DNA from 4 places in the Lactiplantibacillus sp. 3062 genome. Region 1 is predicted to be linked to each of the others. Evidence: predicted binding sites of a transcription regulator. Region 1 holds the regulator's gene; each other region holds the start of a gene.
The links. The regulator NrdR, encoded in region 1, represses ribonucleotide reductase genes. The targets are predictions, from matches to a motif close to ACACNATATATNGTGT.
Positions count from the first base shown of each region.

Region 2: the regulator NrdR is predicted to act here: its motif matches at 2,621-2,636, upstream of ACWQAU_RS06055 (deoxynucleoside kinase).
Region 3: the regulator NrdR is predicted to act here: its motif matches at 3,245-3,260, upstream of pnuC (nicotinamide riboside transporter PnuC).
Region 4: the regulator NrdR is predicted to act here: its motif matches at 1,055-1,070, upstream of ACWQAU_RS05940 (deoxynucleoside kinase).

Region 1 covers NZ_JBVAYE010000002.1:484,893-489,685, forward strand. The annotation lists gene dnaI (primosomal protein DnaI) at 1-46, opposite strand, end outside; gene ACWQAU_RS05335 (replication initiation and membrane attachment family protein) at 50-1,453, opposite strand; gene nrdR (transcriptional regulator NrdR) at 1,475-1,990, opposite strand; gene coaE (dephospho-CoA kinase) at 2,032-2,625, opposite strand; gene mutM (bifunctional DNA-formamidopyrimidine glycosylase/DNA-(apurinic or apyrimidinic site) lyase) at 2,635-3,459, opposite strand; gene polA (DNA polymerase I) at 3,471-4,793, opposite strand, start outside.
Region 2 covers NZ_JBVAYE010000003.1:105-4,897, reverse strand. The annotation lists gene ACWQAU_RS06065 (amino acid permease) at 1-1,186, shown strand, start outside; gene ACWQAU_RS06060 (M15 family metallopeptidase) at 1,568-2,305, shown strand; gene ACWQAU_RS06055 (deoxynucleoside kinase) at 2,688-3,323, shown strand; gene serS (serine--tRNA ligase) at 3,606-4,793, shown strand, end outside.
Region 3 covers NZ_JBVAYE010000001.1:240,297-245,089, forward strand. The annotation lists gene treC (alpha,alpha-phosphotrehalase) at 1-547, opposite strand, end outside; gene treR (trehalose operon repressor) at 572-1,291, opposite strand; gene ACWQAU_RS01095 (hypothetical protein) at 1,607-1,894, opposite strand; gene ACWQAU_RS01100 (DUF2089 family protein) at 1,887-2,165, opposite strand; gene pnuC (nicotinamide riboside transporter PnuC) at 2,364-3,152, opposite strand; gene map (type I methionyl aminopeptidase) at 3,514-4,305, shown strand.
Region 4 covers NZ_JBVAYE010000002.1:618,274-623,066, forward strand. The annotation lists gene ACWQAU_RS05930 (YhgE/Pip domain-containing protein) at 1-106, shown strand, start outside; gene mscL (large-conductance mechanosensitive channel protein MscL) at 610-990, shown strand; gene ACWQAU_RS05940 (deoxynucleoside kinase) at 1,095-1,742, shown strand; gene ACWQAU_RS05945 (glycerophosphodiester phosphodiesterase) at 1,924-2,610, opposite strand; gene ACWQAU_RS05950 (ABC transporter substrate-binding protein) at 2,631-3,983, opposite strand; gene ACWQAU_RS05955 (carbohydrate ABC transporter permease) at 3,980-4,793, opposite strand, start outside.

The DNA of each region.
Region 1 (4,793 bases):
TTTTCCGATTCATTAACGTCCGGAGTGTTTCTGAGATATTCTCCATGTTTTAGTCCTCCTTTTCCGAATTTGTCTCAAGCTTTGCTAGTCGATCAGCAAGCTGTTTGCGTTGGGCAGCAGTAATTTGTTTACCGGTCTGAGCTGGTTGCTTACCACTCTCAGTCTGTTGCTGTTGTTGGGCCCACTTTGGCATAATCTCCTTACGCGCCGGCCGATTATTCTTGCGCCGTGTTGGTGTTGATTTCGGCTGTTTACGTTGCTTCAAATACATCAAAGCCGCTTCCGGCGTCGTAATGCCGTGTTGTTGCCAATCATTGGCGACTGTTTCTAGCAAATTACGATTAAGGGCAGCTAACTCCCGATTTTGCAATAAGTAGTAGATCACCATGTTGATGACGGCATTGGGTAATACCCCCCGACCAATTAAATCATGAACTAGTCGGTTCTCACCGCTCGTCACAAAACCATGTTTCTCCTGCTTCAAAGCTGATAAAAAGTCATACGGTGCTGTCTGCTTAGCATACGTCACGAGTTGCTGCTCAGCTGTTGAGAGTTGTGCTGAAGCCTTGGTATCCTTAGCGGTCGTCGTTGCAACCGGTGCTTCCGTAGCGACCTGCTGACTCGAAACTGCGGGCCGTTCATAGCGCCGCGCAATCAATAATTTCAATTGATTTTCATCAAACTGACCCGTTGTTAAACTAGCCACTTCACTGATTAACTTAGCCATCTCAATCTCACTGATGCCGTAGACCCGACTTTCCGTAATGATCAGTTGCCGTGAACTCGCAACCTGTTTGAGATCAACATAGTTCTGCTTCAAAATTTGCCCCAACAGTTGCCAGTCAAAGTCATCGTCACTGAGCACGGGCGAGTGATCCTCGGCCGGTTCATTGGCCGCCAATTGGGCGCGCACCTTTTGCACTGAAAGAGGTGGCGTCGTAACTTTTTGACTATCAACGTGAAACACATCTAAGATATTTGCCGTCACGTCTTTGGCAGCCGTCAAGTCAATCGGCTGTGCTGCAAAATCGCCAGCAAGTTGTTGATAACGTAACTCACCGACCGTATCTAACAATAGGACACTCAATAGATCATCCGCAAAGAATTGTAACGCCAGTAATGGTGCTTGTAGTTGATAAATGTACATGGCACCCAATTCATCTTGTTGATAATAGCTGCGCAACAAGCCAGTTGCTTCAAGTTTACGCCGAGCCGCTAACACCGTCGGCAAGTCCACATTTAGGATGCCAAGCAGTTCCGCGTGACTGCGTCGATTGCTCAGCTCATTCTCGCTACTCTGTAAGCTACGTAACGCCGCGTACAAGCTATATGCCAAGGGCCCCATCAGTGGCAAGTATAATTCCGCCAATACAGCTTGTTGCGCCGCACTAAGCGCTGGTGCTTGCGGGACCACTAACCCAGTTTTGGGTGTTAAGGGTTCATCATTTGGCATGTTGTTCACCATTCTTTTTCACTAATCTTTTTTTCGTTTAGGTGCGTGGGTCGTCTTCGCTGACGGTTTTGCCAGTTTGACCTTATCACGCTCCATCATATCTTGGAGCTCATTCAAGAAGACGTGCATATCCTTGAATTGCCGGTAAACACTGGCAAAACGAATGTACGAAATTTCGTCAATATCTGCCAATTGCTCCATGACATACTCACCGATAACTTGGCTTGAAATTTCATTTTCGCCCAGTGACCGGACCTTATTTTCAACATCATCAACGACGCCCGTCATGGTTTCCATGCTAACGGGTCGTTTCTCGGCCGAGCGAATAATTCCGCGCAAGACTTTTTCACGATTGAATTCTTCGCGGGCACCATTTTTCTTAATGACTAATAATGGCGTGGCTTCGACCCGTTCAAATGTTGTGAACCGGAACCCACAGTTTTCGCATTCCCGGCGCCGTCGAATCACGCGACCATCATCAGTTGGTCGACTGTCAACCACGCGGGAGCCATTATGATGACAATGTGGACATTGCATAGACTTCTCACCCCTTGTAACAACTAACAATCAGTTTTTCTTTATTTAGTAATAGTTTTCAGCCATTTTAACACGGCTGCTTTAGTTTTATCAATGTTGGCCCCGTTATCAATGACAACGTCAGCCCTTGCGACCTTCTGTGCAAGTGGCATTTGGCTGTCAATTCGTGCCTGAGCCGCCTGTTGCGATAAGTGGTTACGCGCCATCAACCGCTGCAATACTACGGCGGGTGATGCCGTCACAACCAACACTTGATCACAAACGTGTTGCCAGCCACTTTCAAATAACAACGGCACATCTAAAATAATTGCGTCTGGCTGTTGCTGGTTCGCCGCGACAATCGCTTCGAACATCGCGTACTGAATCGGTAACCGTGTAATTGCGGTTAAGGCTTGTAAAGCTTGAGCATCGTTAAAAACCAACTGGCCAAGCCATGGCCGATTCAGCCGCCCGTCTGCCAGCACTGCTTGCTGACCAAAGTGCGCCACAATCTTTTGGGTCGTCGGTTGGCCTGGTCCTTCAACCTGCCACGCGATTTTATCCGCATCAACGATTGGTAACTTAGTTGCCAGCAGCTTAGAAACAGTCGACTTACCAGTGGCAATGCCACCAGTCAATCCAATCAACTTTGTCATCTTGATCACCTACAACCGTTGTTCTAACGGGCAAAAATGGGTCCCTCGCTGTGCCACTTTGATTTTCTCAATAATTGTGCCACACCGTTCGCAAGGTTCCCCTTCACGACCATAGACGTGTAAGTGATTTTGAAACTGACCGGCTTCACCAAATGCCGTTGAAAATGAATGAACAGTGGTGCCGTGACCTTTAATTGCCATCGCCATTTCATCAATAATGTTTTGGCGCAATGTTGCAATCTCATCAGTAGTTAGTGAATTAGCAGGCCGCATTGGATGAATCTTACTCATCCATAGCGTTTCGTCCGCGTAAATATTCCCAATGCCCGCAATCTTACTTTGATCCAACAATAGTGGCTTGATCATCTTTTTCGACTTGCCAAAAGTGGCCGTCATATAAGCCAGTGTTAACTGTTCAGCAACGGGTTCCGGGCCAATTGTCCGCAATCCCGCCACCGTGTTTTCTTCACCGGTCGGCACGAGCGTCATTCGCCCGAACTTACGCGTATCGTTGTACAGCAAATCACGATCATCGGTCAGATGGAAGATCACGTGCGTGTGTTTACCTTGATCTTCACCACGCGGTACAACATTATACTTGCCTTCCATCCGCAAATGCGACACCATCGTCAGACCATTGCTAAAGCGAAACAACAAATACTTCCCCCGCCGATCAATGGTCTGGATCGTTTGGTTGGCTAAACGCTGTTTGAAACTATCGACATCATTATTAATAATTTTCGGCCAAAAAACCTCGATACTAGCAATCGTTGCCCCGCTAACCAGACGATTTAAGCCGCGACGAACAGTTTCAACTTCAGGTAATTCAGGCATGGTGGTTCCCCCTATTTTGCATCGTACCAAGTATCACCGTAGTGGCTCTCAACCTTTAACGGTACGGCTAACTGTACGGCGGAATCCATCACGCTTGGCACTAATTTTTCTAAAACTGGAATTTCTTCTTTTGGCGCTTCAAAAATCAATTCATCATGAACTTGTAACAGCATGGTTGCTTTCAAACCCGCAGCCTGTAACTTATCTTGCATCTTAATCATCGCAATCTTGATAATATCAGCCGCACTCCCTTGGATGGGGGTATTCATGGCTGTCCGTTCAGCGAATGAGCGTTGGTTGAAGCTCTTGGAATTAATATCTGGCAAGTACCGGCGTCGATGTGAAATGGTTTCCACATAACCTTGTTTTTTCGCCGTTTGGACAATTTCATCCATATACTTTTTGACACCCGGATATTCTTTGAAGTAAGCGTCAATAAAGCTGCGAGCCTGTTTACGCGTAATGCCGATATTTTGTGACAAGCCGTAATCACTAATTCCATAGACGATTCCAAAGTTAACCGCCTTGGCTTGCCGTCGAATATTTGGCGTCACCTCTTCAGCTGAGTTCAAATGAAAGATTCGCATGGCCGTTGCGGCATGAATATCATCACCCGCTTTAAAAGCGGCCTGCATATTTTCATCATCAGTAATATGCGCGAGAACCCGTAATTCAATTTGCGAATAATCAGACGAGAAAATCTGCCAACCTTCATGACTAGGAACAAAGGCTTGTCGAATCTTACGTCCTTCTTCCAAGCGCACCGGAATGTTTTGTAAGTTTGGATCAACGGACGACAACCGGCCGGTTTGGGTCAACGTTTGCAAATAGCGCGTATGCACCTTTTGATCAGCAGAATGAATGGCATCTAACAAACCGACAACGTAGGTCGATTGAATCTTCGAGATCTGACGATATTGTAAAATATTAGCGACGATTGGTGCTTCCGGTGCTAACTTTTCTAGAACGTCTACGGCGGTAGAATACCCTGTCTTGGTCTTCTTGATTACGGGTAATTTCATTTCTTCAAACAAGATGTGACCTAGTTGCTTAGGTGAATTAATATTGAACTCTTCACCGGCTTCTTGATAAATCGTCTGTTCAATTTCACTCAACCGTTCTGTAAACTGACTGCCCATGGCTTTAAGTCGACTGCTGTCGACCGTAATGCCGGCGATTTCCATCTGAGCTAAGACATTAGCCATCGGTTTTTCGATATCATCGTAAAGTTGATCCTGCTCATTGGCTGCCAATTCCTTTAATAACTGTGGCTTCAAACTAGCGATTGCGGCCAATTTCCGGGCGAGATGACTAAAGAAGACGTCATCATCTTC
Region 2 (4,793 bases), on a different contig from region 1:
ACTTGGGTTTGCGATGGGCTGGAATTACTGGTTCAACTGGGCAATCACTTTAGCGGTCGATATTAGTACGGCGGCGATTGTCATGCAGTTCTGGTTGCCATCCGTGCCGGGGTGGGTTTTTAGTCTGATTGCGCTCGTTTTGATTTTTACGATCAACGCGCTGTCAGTCCGGTCGTTTGGAGAAACTGAGTACTGGCTTTCGCTAATTAAAGTGGTGACCGTGCTCGTATTCTTGGTTATCGGTGTCTTGACGATCGTGGGAATCATGGGCGGTCATGCCACTGGCCTCAGTAACTTTACTTATAAAAAGGCACCATTTGTCGGTGGAATTCCAACGATTTTGAGTGTCTTCGTGGTCGCTGGTTTTTCGTTTCAAGGAACCGAATTAATTGGGATCACGGCCGGGGAGTCAGCAACACCGGAGAAAAGTATTCCGGCGGCTATTAAACAAGTTTTCTGGCGTATTTTGTTATTTTACATTTTAGCCATTTTCGTGATTGCGGCGATTATTCCTTATACGTCGAAAGATCTTCTAGGGTCATCAGCGAGCGATATTGCCATCAGTCCGTTCACGTTAGTCTTTAAACGGGCTGGGTTGGCGGCTGCGGCCAGTGTGATGAACGCAGTGATCTTGACGTCCGTATTGTCAGCTGCTAATTCGGGGATGTACGCCTCGACACGGATGTTATATTCTTTGTCATTACAGGGTTATGCCCCCAAGACATTTGGTCGGGTCAATCGTCGTGGGATTCCAATCATGGCATTATTAGGAACGACGGTGATTGGATTACTCACGTTCTTGTCGAGTCTATTCGGTGAACGGATTTATATTTTCCTCGTTTCGGCCAGTGGGTTAACGGGTTTTATCGCTTGGCTAGGAATCGCTATTTCGCATCTGCGTTTCCGTCGCGCGTTTGTTAAGCAGGGGCATCAATTGAGTGAATTGCGGTACCATGCCAAGTGGTTCCCATTTGGCCCGTGGTTCGCCTTTATCTTGTGTGTCGTGGTCATTATTGGTCAAGACTTACATTCATTTGCAACGCTTGATTGGCAGGCTATTGGGGTGACCTATATGAGCATCCCGTTATTCATCATCTTGTATGTCTATTATAAGATTCGCTATCATACTAAGATGATTCCGCTAGACAAGGTTGATTTGACACGCAAACGACACCATCAAGATTAAGCACGCACTTTGATAGTTTGATTAAATGCGGTTGACACTGGGTCAATCGCATTTTTTGACGGCGAGAGTTGGACCTGTCAACTCAAGGCGCGGTCGTATTTTTAGGTGTCCTGATTTATGCTGATAACACTGCTCGCAACAGATGGTCACGGCGGGTCGTTATGAGTGGGGGCTTGCACGATTGTAATGATAGCAAGCGGCAAATTGAGGGTGCGCTAATCTGATATCTATGGTAATTTGATAGAATGAGAATATGGAATCATTAAAAATTCGCAAACTTATCCTTAGGAATAGGCTAGTCGGCTATGACTATGCTAAGCTGAAATGAGAAAGGCAGCGAGAGAGATGTTAAAGAGAAATTTGTTAAGAGGTCTAGCATTAGTGTCATTAGCAGGTGTCCTGGCTGGCTGTGGTGCTAGCCAGTCGACGTCTAAAGCGACTAGTAGTTCTACGAGTGCTAAGTCGACGAAGACGCAGACCAAGCGGCAACGACTGATTAGTGCCTTACCGAAAGACGTTAAATCGACCGATAGCGACTTAGTGGTCGTCAATAAGTGGCATAAGCGCGCTGAGATGACATTTAATAAGTCGAGCGTGGATGGTATTGAAGTCCGTAGTTCTATCGTCAAACCATTGGAAGCCTTTCTAGCGGGGGCAAAAAAAGCCGGCTATCCAGCAACAATCGTGTCTGGGTATCGTTCAGTCGCTTATCAAAAAGAGGTTTGGGATCAGTCGATTCAAACCTATGAGAATCAAGGAAAATCAGCCAAGGAAGCCTTAAAGCTGACTAAAGAATATGTCGCAGTTCCTAGTGGTAGTGAGCATGAAACTGGTCTCGCAGCAGATATCATGAACACGCACTGGTACAGCACTCATGGTAATCAATTATTGTCATCATCCGACAAGAACAAGGGTCAGCAGTGGTTGATTAATCACGCGGCGGACTATGGATTTGTGTTGCGCTTTACTAAAGATGGTAAGCAGTCGACCGGGATTGACTATGAATCTTGGCATTTCCGTTACGTTGGTAAGGCGAGTGCGGAATTCATGACTAAGCACAATTTGACTCTCGAACAGTACGTCAGTTTGCTGCAAGCTCGAGAAAAGGCGGCCAAGTAATAAGCTAGCCGTATTATTGATGGCCCCAATTAATACCATTTATGGCGTACGTTAGGAATTAGCTAGCGTGCGCTTTTAAATTGTCTTCGGTTTAGCAATGTGGGTTCGTCTCAACTGAGTATTATTTGGTCACGACAGATTATGCTGGTCAGAGGCCGCACTCAAAGCTGAAGTGCCACCAGCGCCGGCTTGGGTAGTAACCCAGTGTGTGTTAGTGAGTTGCTTGGATCGCTGACTAGTGCGTCGCAGTTGTGGCTGGTGCGAAGTTTTTCACTGAATTGACTCACCAGATATTGCATTTTAAGACGTGGGTGCGTACAATATGTAGTGTTGCTTTTAGAGATAATCAAAATTTTGACGTGATTAAAAGGAGAGACGCCCCATGCTTGTAATGTCAGGAACAATCGGTGCCGGCAAGACGAGTTTAACGCAGTTAGTGGCTAACCACTTTGGTTCTAAAGCGTTTTACGAGTCAGTTGATGATAATCCCATTTTGCCGTTATTTTATAAGGATCCTAAGAAGTACGCCTTCTTATTACAAATCTATTTTTTAAATAAACGGTTAGACAGTATTAAATCAGCTTTTGCTAACGATCTGGACGTCTTAGACCGGTCGATTTTTGAAGATTCATTATTATTTCATTTGAATGGTGATCTTGGCCGGGCGACGAATACCGAAGTTGACATTTATGATTCATTATTAGATAACATGATGCAGGAATTGCCAGAAGCGTCTCATCAAAAGAGTCCTGATTTACTTATTCATATCAATATTTCTTTTGATACGATGCTCAAACGAATCCAAAAGCGGGGCCGTTCTTACGAACAAATTGATCAAGATCCTGATTTATATAAATATTATCAGACTTTGAATGAACGCTATGACGACTGGTACGCTAATTATGATCATAGCCCGAAGATGCAGATCGACGGGGATCAGCTGGACTTTGTCGCCGATGCGGATGCGCGTAAGGAAGTCATTCGGTTGATCGACGAAAAAGTGGCTAGTTTAGGCTAGTTGCCTTTTTAGAATCAATGTTTTATAGTAGACAGTGAATATTAAACACGGCGCGTTTTTAAGTAGACGTTCAGAGAATCGGTGGGTGGTGTGAATCGGTAGTCGAAACTCCGGCGCGACAATGTGGGCAGGTAATACTGCACGGCACGGCCGTTATCCGTTTAAGGGTGGGATTAATCATGATCCTGAACTTGGGTGGTACCGCGAATCGCAGTCTCTTCGTCCCAATTGGGAGGAGAGACTGTTTTTATTTACGATTAAAAGTGAAAAGGAGACGTCGTTATGTTAGATGTTAAAATGATTCGTCAAAATCCAGATTTTGTAAAAGAACAGCTTGGTCATCGGGGCGTTGCTGCGAGTGACATCGATGATTTATTGGCCGCTGATGAAAAGCGTCGTGAATTGATCGCCAAGAGCGAACAATTGAAGTCGACGCGTAACCAAGTTTCAGGCGAAATTTCACAGAAGAAGCGGAACAAGGAAGACGCTAGTGCCGAAATTGCAGAAATGCAAAAGGTTAGCGCCGATGTGAAGACGTTGGATGAAGAACGGCGGACAGTCGATGCCCAAGTTCAGGATATGGCTGCACATTTACCAAACATGCCCCATCCCGACGTACCAGTTAGCTTGAAAGAAGAAGATGCCGTTGAATTACGTCGAATCGGGACACCACGGCATTTTGACTTTACGCCGAAAGCACATTGGGATATCGGTGAAGATTTAGGCATCTTAGACTTTGAGCGCGGTGCTAAGGTTTCTGGTAGTCGTTTCTTATACTACGTGGGCGATGGTGCTAAACTGGAACGCGCCGTTTACAACTTTTTCTTAGACCAGCACGAAGCTGAAGGGTATACGGAAGTTTTGCCGCCATACATGGTCACTGATGAATCTATGTACGGTACCGGCCAATTTCCTAAGTTCAAGGAAGACGCTTTCCGGATTACGACGCAAGATTTGACGTTGATTCCAACGGCCGAGGTGCCATTAGTCAACTATTATCGTGATGAAGTTATTCCCGCTGAAAAATTACCAGTTTACTTTACGGCCTTATCACCAGCCTTCCGTGAAGAAGCTGGTAGTGCTGGTCGTGATACGAAAGGCTTGATTCGCTTACACCAATTCAATAAGGTTGAAATGGTTAAGTTCACGAAACCAGAAGATTCATGGGATGAATTAGAGAAGTTGACCAACAATGCCGAATCATTGCTAAAGAAACTTGGGTTACCATATCACGTTATTACGTTAACGACTGGTGACATGAGCTTCACAGCTGCCATGACACATGACTTGGAAGTTTGGTTCCCAGAACAAGACAAGTACCGGGAAATCTCGAGTTGTTCAAATTGTACTGATTTCCAAGCTCGGCGGGCGCACATTCAATATCGCGATGACGATGGCAAATTGCAATTCGTTCATACTTTGAACGGGAGTGGCTTAGCTGTCGGTCGGACCGTTGCGGCCATTTTGGAA
Region 3 (4,793 bases), on a different contig from region 1:
TGACAACGGCGGCACACGCTTGTCGTACGGCCGGATTATGCCAATCCAAATCGGCCTGAGTCGGATCATATAAATGTAAATAGTACAAACCAGTATCACCAAACGGCGCCCAGGCCGGACCACCAAATTTAGATTCCCAATTGGTCGGTAGACTACCATCAGCCTTGGGAGGACGGAGATAGTAAAACTTCTGATACTTCTCATCACCCGCCAAAGCCTTTTGAAACCACTCGTGTTCAGTTGAAGTATGATTAAGAACCATATCCAACATGACCCCGATACCATTTGCCTTCAGCTTTGCAACGAGTTCTTCAAAATCAGCCATCGTGCCAAACATGGGGTCAATATGGTAGTAATCTGCAATATCGTAACCGTTATCATTTTGTGGTGAGACAAAAAACGGATTAAACCAAATCATGTCAATATTCAACTTTTTGAGGTAGTCGATCTTTTCAATAACACCTCGTAAATCACCGACGCCATCGCCATTGCTGTCGTAAAACGACTTCGGATAAATCTGATAAATCACTTGTTCTGATAATTTCATGCGCTATCCCTCTCATGCCACATCTTATTTCTTAGTTCGCCGAGCAAAATCGCGGAAACTAAAGCGGTCCGCCCGGTGTCGTGATTCCGTATACTGGAACGCTCGCGCATCCGTGAGGCTCGTCACGCTTCGAACAACTGCCACATAGGCGCCCTTACTAATAGCGAGGTGTTCGCGGTCCTCATCAGTTGCCGGCGCCATCGTAATTTCCTTCGTCGCGTAACCGATCGTCAACCCAAGCTGATTTTCAAAATACGCGTACAGTGAGTCTTCCGCCGCTTGCTTGGGAACTTTCGGAACGATCGATTTCAAAATATAATCCTTATCAATAATAGCTGGTTCGCCATCGATCACTCGGACTCGTTTGATGGCCGTCACTGGCGCTTCCGTCAATTCGGTACCAAGTGACGTAAAGTCAGCAACCGGTAACGTTGCATCCGGTTGATAGTCATAAACAATATTTTGCGTCTTAATGTGTAACTTTTCGGCTAACTCTTTATAACTCACAATGCCAGAAACTGGAAATTCATACTGTCGATGCTCAATCACAATGGACCCTTTACCACGAATTTTTTGAATATAGCCATCCTCAGCCAATGTCGCTAATGCTTTGCGCCCAGTCTCACGTGAAATCCCATATAGCTCACAAAGTTGATGTTCACTCGGCAAATAACTCCCGATCGGGTAAACCTCCGCATCAATTTTCTGGAGCAAATCTTGATAAACTAAGGCCGCTTTATTCACGGCAACCACCCCTTTGTTATCGTTTTCATTTATGAATATAGACTTGTTTAGACAAGTTGTCAATATTTAAGTAATAACCCAATTAAATTTGTAGATTATACCAGACAGATCAAGTCTAGACATGTCTAGAGTTCACAAAATTCGAGCTTATATTTCAGTATTCAATAACTGCTTCATAATAAGTGCCAACACCTATACAGTATTGGTTGAACTAGCAGGATAGTCCGCACCACAATAAAAAATCGACATTCGCAGAGCGCTAACAGCAATCTCCAACCAATGTCGATTCTATATCTGATGATTTCATTAATATTACTATTTTCGCAATAAATCTTTCGCTTTCATTGTTGCTACTTCTTTTTTCATTTTTCTCTTTCGGTTCACGAGTGCATCTATCCAGATACCATTCAGCACGGCTTCGCCAACTAACAATACGGTTACTATTGATAATAAAGAGACCTCTTTTGTAAAAACAATGTAAATAATAAAGCCTAAAAAGCCAGCTCCCGGAATTGCCCCAAACCACCTTGGTAAGTATCGATCTAACATATAGAGCACTGCAACGACCAACATACCAATCAGAATTCCTTTAAAATCACTCATGTTGTTCCTCCCTAAAGTCAGTAATAATCTGTTTTGCTACCTCTAACGATAATTTCTCATCGATTACCAATTTCATAACCTTCGTTTCAAACGTATTTGCACCGTTGTCCTCAATAAAGTTAATTTTTTGAATAATCGTGTTTAACCGCATTCGCACGGTTGGATAACTCACTTGATAAATCTTAGCGAGTTGTTTTAGAGAACCTGAGGCAATAACCAATTGTTTAACAAATTCCTGATCCTCACGTTCTAAATTCACAAACCAGTCCATAGCATCCCTCTTTTTTAATATTGTTTATTAAACTTTAACATTGTTTATTATAATGTCAATAAAAAAGCATATATTTGATAACTGATACAATCCGGAGCTATTCAAATAAAGACGAGTACTCTAATCCAAAAGAATTACAGTACTCGCCTTATTTAGAATATTAACGCTACTAGTCTCAGTAAATTTATTAGCTGACCTTTAGTGATTCAATCCAAATGCCTGATTATCACTAGCATCCGCGCTAGCTGCATCACTAGCTGCTTGTTCTTCGGCCATCAACCGAGCGCGTTCATGTTTGTTATACCAAGGTGAAACAGTGAAAGCCAAGACATCGTTCATCAGATAAACGGAACTATTAATGAACATTGCTAGTGTCGCCGAACCTTGACGGAACGAGATGAACCAGAGGACCATTTGTGCTAAACCAGAGGCAATCCACCAGAAATACTGGTTGTTGTAACGGAGGAAGCAAATAACGCCGGCCGTTAAACAAATCGCAAAACTAATGGCATCGACCCATGGCCGGGGATCATCAGTTAAGGCACCAATAAGATAGCCGGAGATGGCATAAACAACTAAAGTTGCGACAATTGCGACGATCCACGTCTTACCCGTAAACTTCCGAATCTTTGAAACCATGTTGACGTTCCAATTAGCACTTAATAGTACTGGAATATCAAGCGTTACGACGTAGGCTAATTGTTCCCCAATGCTTAAATAGTTCTTAGCTGAAAAACCAACTACGATGAAGCAAGCGGCGGAGATGACGCCTAATAATCCATTGACTGACTTAGCCGCATTAATGGCTAACACACAAAGAACACCCAAAGTGGTCCCAATAAATGTTAAAATAGACAATGCTGTAATTGGCGCACTTACTAACGTCATTACTTGACATCCTAGGCTAAAATAGAATAGATAGTAGTTCTGTTGTGGCCAACCTTTTAGTTGGTGTGATAAGAATTTAAAATAATTACTCAAAATCATGCTCCTCTTTCCGTTTTCATATGCGGTTGTAGGTATCTAGTTGGCCAACCAGTCACGTCACACTACTACATGTAGTGTTTCCGTTTAAAACAACACAATATATTGTATCATTATCTTGGCCGATGAAAAGGGTAAAATTCCAAATTTATATTGAATTGTTTACAATTAATCCAACTGCGCCCCGGCAATTTGGTATTTTTGGCGTGCTGATTTTTTTATATTTTTTTGATTTCGGCCTACTGATAGCGTTATCAATATCAGGTCAAAACAATGCGTTTTGTCGCAATACAATGCTTGCAGTATACTGGAGAGGAACAAACTTTTAGCATCACAATATAATTAATTTTTTTGGAGGAACCTCATGATTACGCTTAAATCAGATCGCGAAATCAAAGGGATGCAAGCTGCCGGTGACATCATGGTTGGCCTGTTTCACGCCCTTGAAGACTACATCAAGCCCGGAATTACGACTTGGGATGTTGACCACTTTGCCTACGAATACATCGTTGCACACGACGCTACTCCTGGCGAACTCAACTTTGAAGGTTATAAGTACTCAACTTGTGTCAGCGTCAATGACATGATTTGTCACGGCTGTCCTAGTAAAGATATCTTGGTCAAAGATGGAGACTTATTAAAAGTTGATACCGTTATTAACTACCATGGCTACCTTAGTGACTCTTGCCACGCCTTTGTTGCTGGTACACCATCACCCGAAGTTAAAAAACTCATGGAAGTGACCCATAAAGCGCTATACCTCGGTATTGACCAAGCCGTTGTTGGCAACCGAATTGGTGATATCGGCTGGGCTATTCAGAATTACGCTGAAAACGAAATGGGTTACGGCGTTGTACGCGAATACATTGGTCATGGTATTGGACCGACGATGCACGAAAAGCCTGATGTTCCACATTATGGCGAAGCTGGTCACGGCACCCGTCTAAAAGCTGGTATGACCATTACTATCGAACCAATGGTCAATATTGGTGACTGGCGTTCTGGCGAAACTGCCGATGACGGTTGGACTGTTCGCACTTTAGATGGCAGTCTTAGCTGCCAATACGAGCACACCCTTGTCGTTACCGATGACGGTCCTAAGATTTTATCATCATTCGATAATGATTTTGATGCTAAATACTTATGGAATAAGTAATATCATTTAAATTATAATCACGAACAATCCCACCCTAGTTTAGTCACTTGCTAATCAGGGTGGGATTGTTTTAGTTATTATCAACAGCACGTTCACTAGCTATTGTCAGAATAAAACTAGTTATATGTGTCTTGGAAAACGTCTTGATTATAAGACATGAAAAACTGATATTGGATAAATTTTAACATCTTTATCCTCGGTCACAATCAACTGATTCAACCACCTAATATATTTATTTTAATGACAACCGTTTGGCAAAACTAACGCTGATTCAATAACGTTCTCAGCCAATCTTCATCTCTTACCGCTTATTGCAAATCGTCATTCACCACTTGACGCGCTCAAAATCATCTTGTATAGTTAGTCCCAATCAATCCAGAGGAGGATCAGACATGACTCAATTAACAAGTAGTGCTTTGAATAACTGTTGTTGCCGAACTGCGCGCTTATCGCGATGTTCGGCCTGTTAAGCATTGACTTTTTGAGGA
Region 4 (4,793 bases), 130 kb from region 1:
AATTGACTTTGAAGACCCCGTCGCCGTCAAAGCCACTCAGAGTAAGTTAGCCACGTTGGTTCGGCGAAAGGCCCAAGCTAAAGCATCTGACAATAAGACGAATTAGTTATTTGGATTTATGATCTCGAAACACTGCCAAAACGACTTTCTCTATATCAGAGAGAGTCGTTTTTAGCAGCTAACTAAGTTGACGACTTTACCCAAATGGTGCTGTTAATTCTGATTCGCTGGTCAACACCTTAACCTACTACTATATTATTAGTATTCGTGAAAATCCCTACTAATATTGAAACGACTTCCCCATTACTTGAGACTGCTTTTCACAGACTCATTTTGACCGGATGTCACACACGCTAAGTCATCTAGCTTGTCAGTCAACAGCCCAACTAACTAAAACCATTAACTAGTCTCAAATGCACCACAACAATCATTCAGAACAACATTAAGTCACTATCCAAACAAAACTAATCATGATACCACCTCAAATTAGTATGGGTATGCTTTAGTTAGGGACAAGCTTACGGTTAAATTAGATTGGTATATTGATTGAGTCCGCGTTTGATTTTGGCTATACTGTTAACAGTCAATTAATAAAGGAGTGCGAGTCGCATGATCAAAGAATTCAAGGAATTTATTGCCCGCGGTAACGTGATTGATTTGGCCGTTGGGGTTATTATTGGGTCCGCTTTTACGGCCATTGTTAAATCGTTGACAGACAACTTAATTAATCCACTGATTGGGATTTTCTTAGGCAAAGTTGATTTATCCAATCTAAAGTTCAGTATCGGTGATGCTACCTTTAAGTACGGGTCCTTTCTAAATGCCATCATTAATTTCTTCATCGTCGCCATCGTCGTTTTCATTCTGGTGAAAATTATTAATAAAGTGGTTAAAAATGAACCAGAAGAACCCGAGGAAGAAGAAGTCGATGTTTCCGCGCAATATCTAGAAGAAATTCGTGATTTATTAAAGGAACAGGCTAAAAAATAAGTGAAAATAGCTCCCAAGCAAATTTTTCATTAAAAGTCTATATGGTATTAAAACTTTTTTTGAGATACAATATATTGTGCAATTTTTTATAAAGAGGGGCTATCATGGTGATAATAACAGCAGGAATGATTGGGGTCGGCAAAACCACGTTAACGGGGTTAATTGCTGACCACCTTGGAACTAAGGCATTTTACGAACCGGTTGGCGACAACCCCGTATTGCCACTTTATTATTCGGATCCTAAGAATTACGGGTTCCTATTACAAATCTATTTCCTCAACAAACGTTTTGCAATGATCAAGAAGGCATTGGCCGACGATAACAACGTCCTCGACCGCTCCATCTATGAAGATGCCCTCTTCACCAAAGAAAACAACGCTGAAGGAAACATCTCTGACACTGAATTGAATGTTTACTTGCAACTACTAGACAATATGATGACCGAATTGACTGAACTGCCTAAGAAGGCACCAGACTTGATGGTCTACTCTGAAACTGACTTCGATACGATTCTTTACCGGATCAAGAAGCGTGGTCGCGACTACGAACAGTTCGACCACAACCCTGAACTGGAATCTTATTACTATAAGATGTGGACCGCTTATCGGAAATGGTACGATGAATACGATGCTAGCCCTAAAATGAAGATTGATTTACAACAGTACGACTTGGAAAAACCTGCTAACCAACAAGCAGTGCTGGCTCAAATCGATTCTGAATTAGGCAAGATTCGCAATCCAACCACAGTTTAATTAATCATGCTAAAAGCGCCAGTCCCGATAATGGGGACTGGCGCTTTTATTGCGCACAATCTAGCGAGCAAACAATACAGAAACTTCTTAATGACTCGCGACCAGCTAGCTAGGTAGCGCGGGTAGTGTCGCATTACCAAACGACAATCTTTGAATGCCGCACTAGCACAATTGCGCTCGATTACATGGCTGCCCGGACTTGTTGGGCTAACTCAAAGTTATTGGTAATCACCGCATTGACCGAGGCTGCGAACAATTGTTGCATTACGATTGGCTCATCCACTGTCCAAACCCGTTCAGCAACATGGTGTACAGGTTGATAGTGTTCAAGATGCACCCCTTCTAAGTGTTCGTGAGTCGCAAACTCATCCGGATTACCCAGACGCGCTGAAGTCAAAAAAGCATATTTCTGGCTGGCATCAATGGCGTAGGCCCGCTGTAAACTCTTCAGATTAAACGACGAAAAAACGACCGGATAAATTAAGTCAGTCTGCCGGACCATCCGTAGCACAATCCGCTCGATATCAAGATAATAGTGTCGATCAGTCTTCAACTCAAGGTTCAAGTGAACGGGCTCCCCACTCACTAAGTTTAAAAATTCTTGTAAGGATGGGACGGGCTCTCCATTTGCTAATTCAAATCTACGCAACTGTTCGAAGGTCAGATCCGCAATGGCCCCTTGCCCATTAGTAGTTCGATCGATTCGTTCGTCATGCATAATCACTGGTATTTGATCCTGGGTAAGATGGACGTCAAACTCTAAGCCATCGATATGATGACTGATGGCATACGCAAACCCAGCTAGCGAATTCTCAGGAAACTTAACGGGAACGCCCCGATGACCATAAATCAACGACATATTTGGCACAATTCTTCAACTCTTTCCAATTAATGACGACCGTTTGCACGGTTATTTGATTCTAACACTTTATTGTACGTATTTTCAGCCGTTTGCAACGATTGTCGAATATCTTGGCCTGCAAAAATCTGTTGCATCGCCGTTTGAATCGCCGTCCGTGCGGGAACCCAACCATCGACAAAGACACCTGAGTTCGTATTATTAGGCTTCGTTCGTAGCATCTGATTACCAGAAACTTCTAGGACCGGCGACTTCTTGAATAGTTTTTTCAGCGTTGGCTCGTCCTTAGCCCCCTTATTAACGGCTAAATAACCAGTCTTAGCTTGCCAATCGGCTTGCGTCTGTGCGCTAGCGAGAAACTTAGTGAATTCCCACGCGCCATCTTGGACCGCGCTTGGTTTATCGTTCGCAATCCAAAGTGCCGCCCCACCAACTGCGATTCCGTTGGCTCTCTGACCATTCGGCCGTGGGAAATATGTGACACCTAGATCATTTTTGAGCACTTGATACAACTGACCCGTGTTCGCGGACGATTGCATGAAGATACCCAAATGGCCTGCCAAGAAAGAAGCTGCTTCATTTGCAGCAGCATTACCACCCGAACCAAAGTTCATAAAGTCACCATAGTCAATATTTTCTTTAACCCACTTCATCGCATTGATCGCCGCGGGACTCGTAAAGTCGACCTTAGTCGCATTGCCAGTATGACCATTATCACGATTGGCAACGGGAACACCTGCGTTAGCGACCAGCTGCTCGAATAGCCACGAATAGGCCTCCATTGTCATTCCCTTGACTTTGCCGTGGGATTTGTCGTGGATGGCCTTAGCGACTCGCGTGATATCATCGTAAGTCGGATCCACTGGTGGCGGCGTAATCCCGTACTGACGCAAGACCCTCTTATTATAATAAAGCGCCGTTTGCGATGCATTAAACGGCATTGCTAGCAATTGATTGTCGCGCATCACGATCGCCTTGGCGCCCGGAATGATTTGATCAGCATCGTAATGGTCACGGTCAATAAATTTCTGCATCGGTGTCGTGAAACCACTGTGATACATCTGACTGGTGGAAATATCCATCGATTGAAATAGCGCTGGTGACGCGGCCGTCCCATGCGTATTCAAGATTTTTTGAATGACGCCATTATAGCCACCCTCAAACTCGGCTACAACTTCATATTTGGACTGTTGGTGATTAAACGCTTTAACGTAGGCGTCAATCGCTTGTTGACCAGGACCTTTCATCTCATGCCAAAACACCACTTTAATGCGACTACTATCCGCATGGACACGGGTCCGACTATAAGCGACCCCACCCACTACCAAGAGGACAACCATCATACCGGCTAGCCACTGCCACTTTCGCGTTATCTTCATCATTTCACCGAACCTTCATTCAATCCAGATTTAAAGTAGTGTTGCCCCCAGAAAAGGACAATCAATGTTGGAATCACCACGATGGCGGCACTCGCCTGAACGAGTCCCCAATTCGTAGCGGTTTCCTCCGAATGCAATTGCCGCAATCCATCTTGGACCGGACGTAGCCGATTTGAAAACGTGGTTAGCATTGGCCATAAATATTGGTTCCAGCTTCCTAAAAAGCTGTAAGCAGCTAGCGTCAATAAACTAATCCGTGAGTATGGTAAGGCAACGCGACAGTAAAATTGCCAGTGTGAGAGACCATCAACATCAGCGGCTTCCTTTAAGTCTCGTGGAATTTGCAGAAAGGCTTGGCGTAACATGAAGATACCAAAGGCCGAAGTTAAGAACGGGATAACCATCACCGCATAGTGATTCAACAAGTGCATCGCACGGACCGTGTGAAAGTTCGGAATCACTTCAGCTTCAAATGGTAGCATCATAGTTGCCAAGACCAAGTAGAACAACGCATCCCGATACTTAAATTCTAAAAACACAAAGGCGTAGGCGGCAATTGATGCAAAAAACAGATGAGCAATCATCTGAATGATTGAGATCACTAAACTGTTAAATAAGTAGCGAAGAATGGGTGTTTTGGTGAACGCATCCTGATAGTTCTGCCAAGAAAGGGTTCCGCTCAGTGATCCTTTCGCAATAGTCGTCGTTGGTAAAAAGCTGGTCCACAACCCTAAAACAAACGGTAAAATAATGACTAACGTTAATGTAATTAATAACAAGTACCGGAATCCGATACCGATTCGATGTCGAATC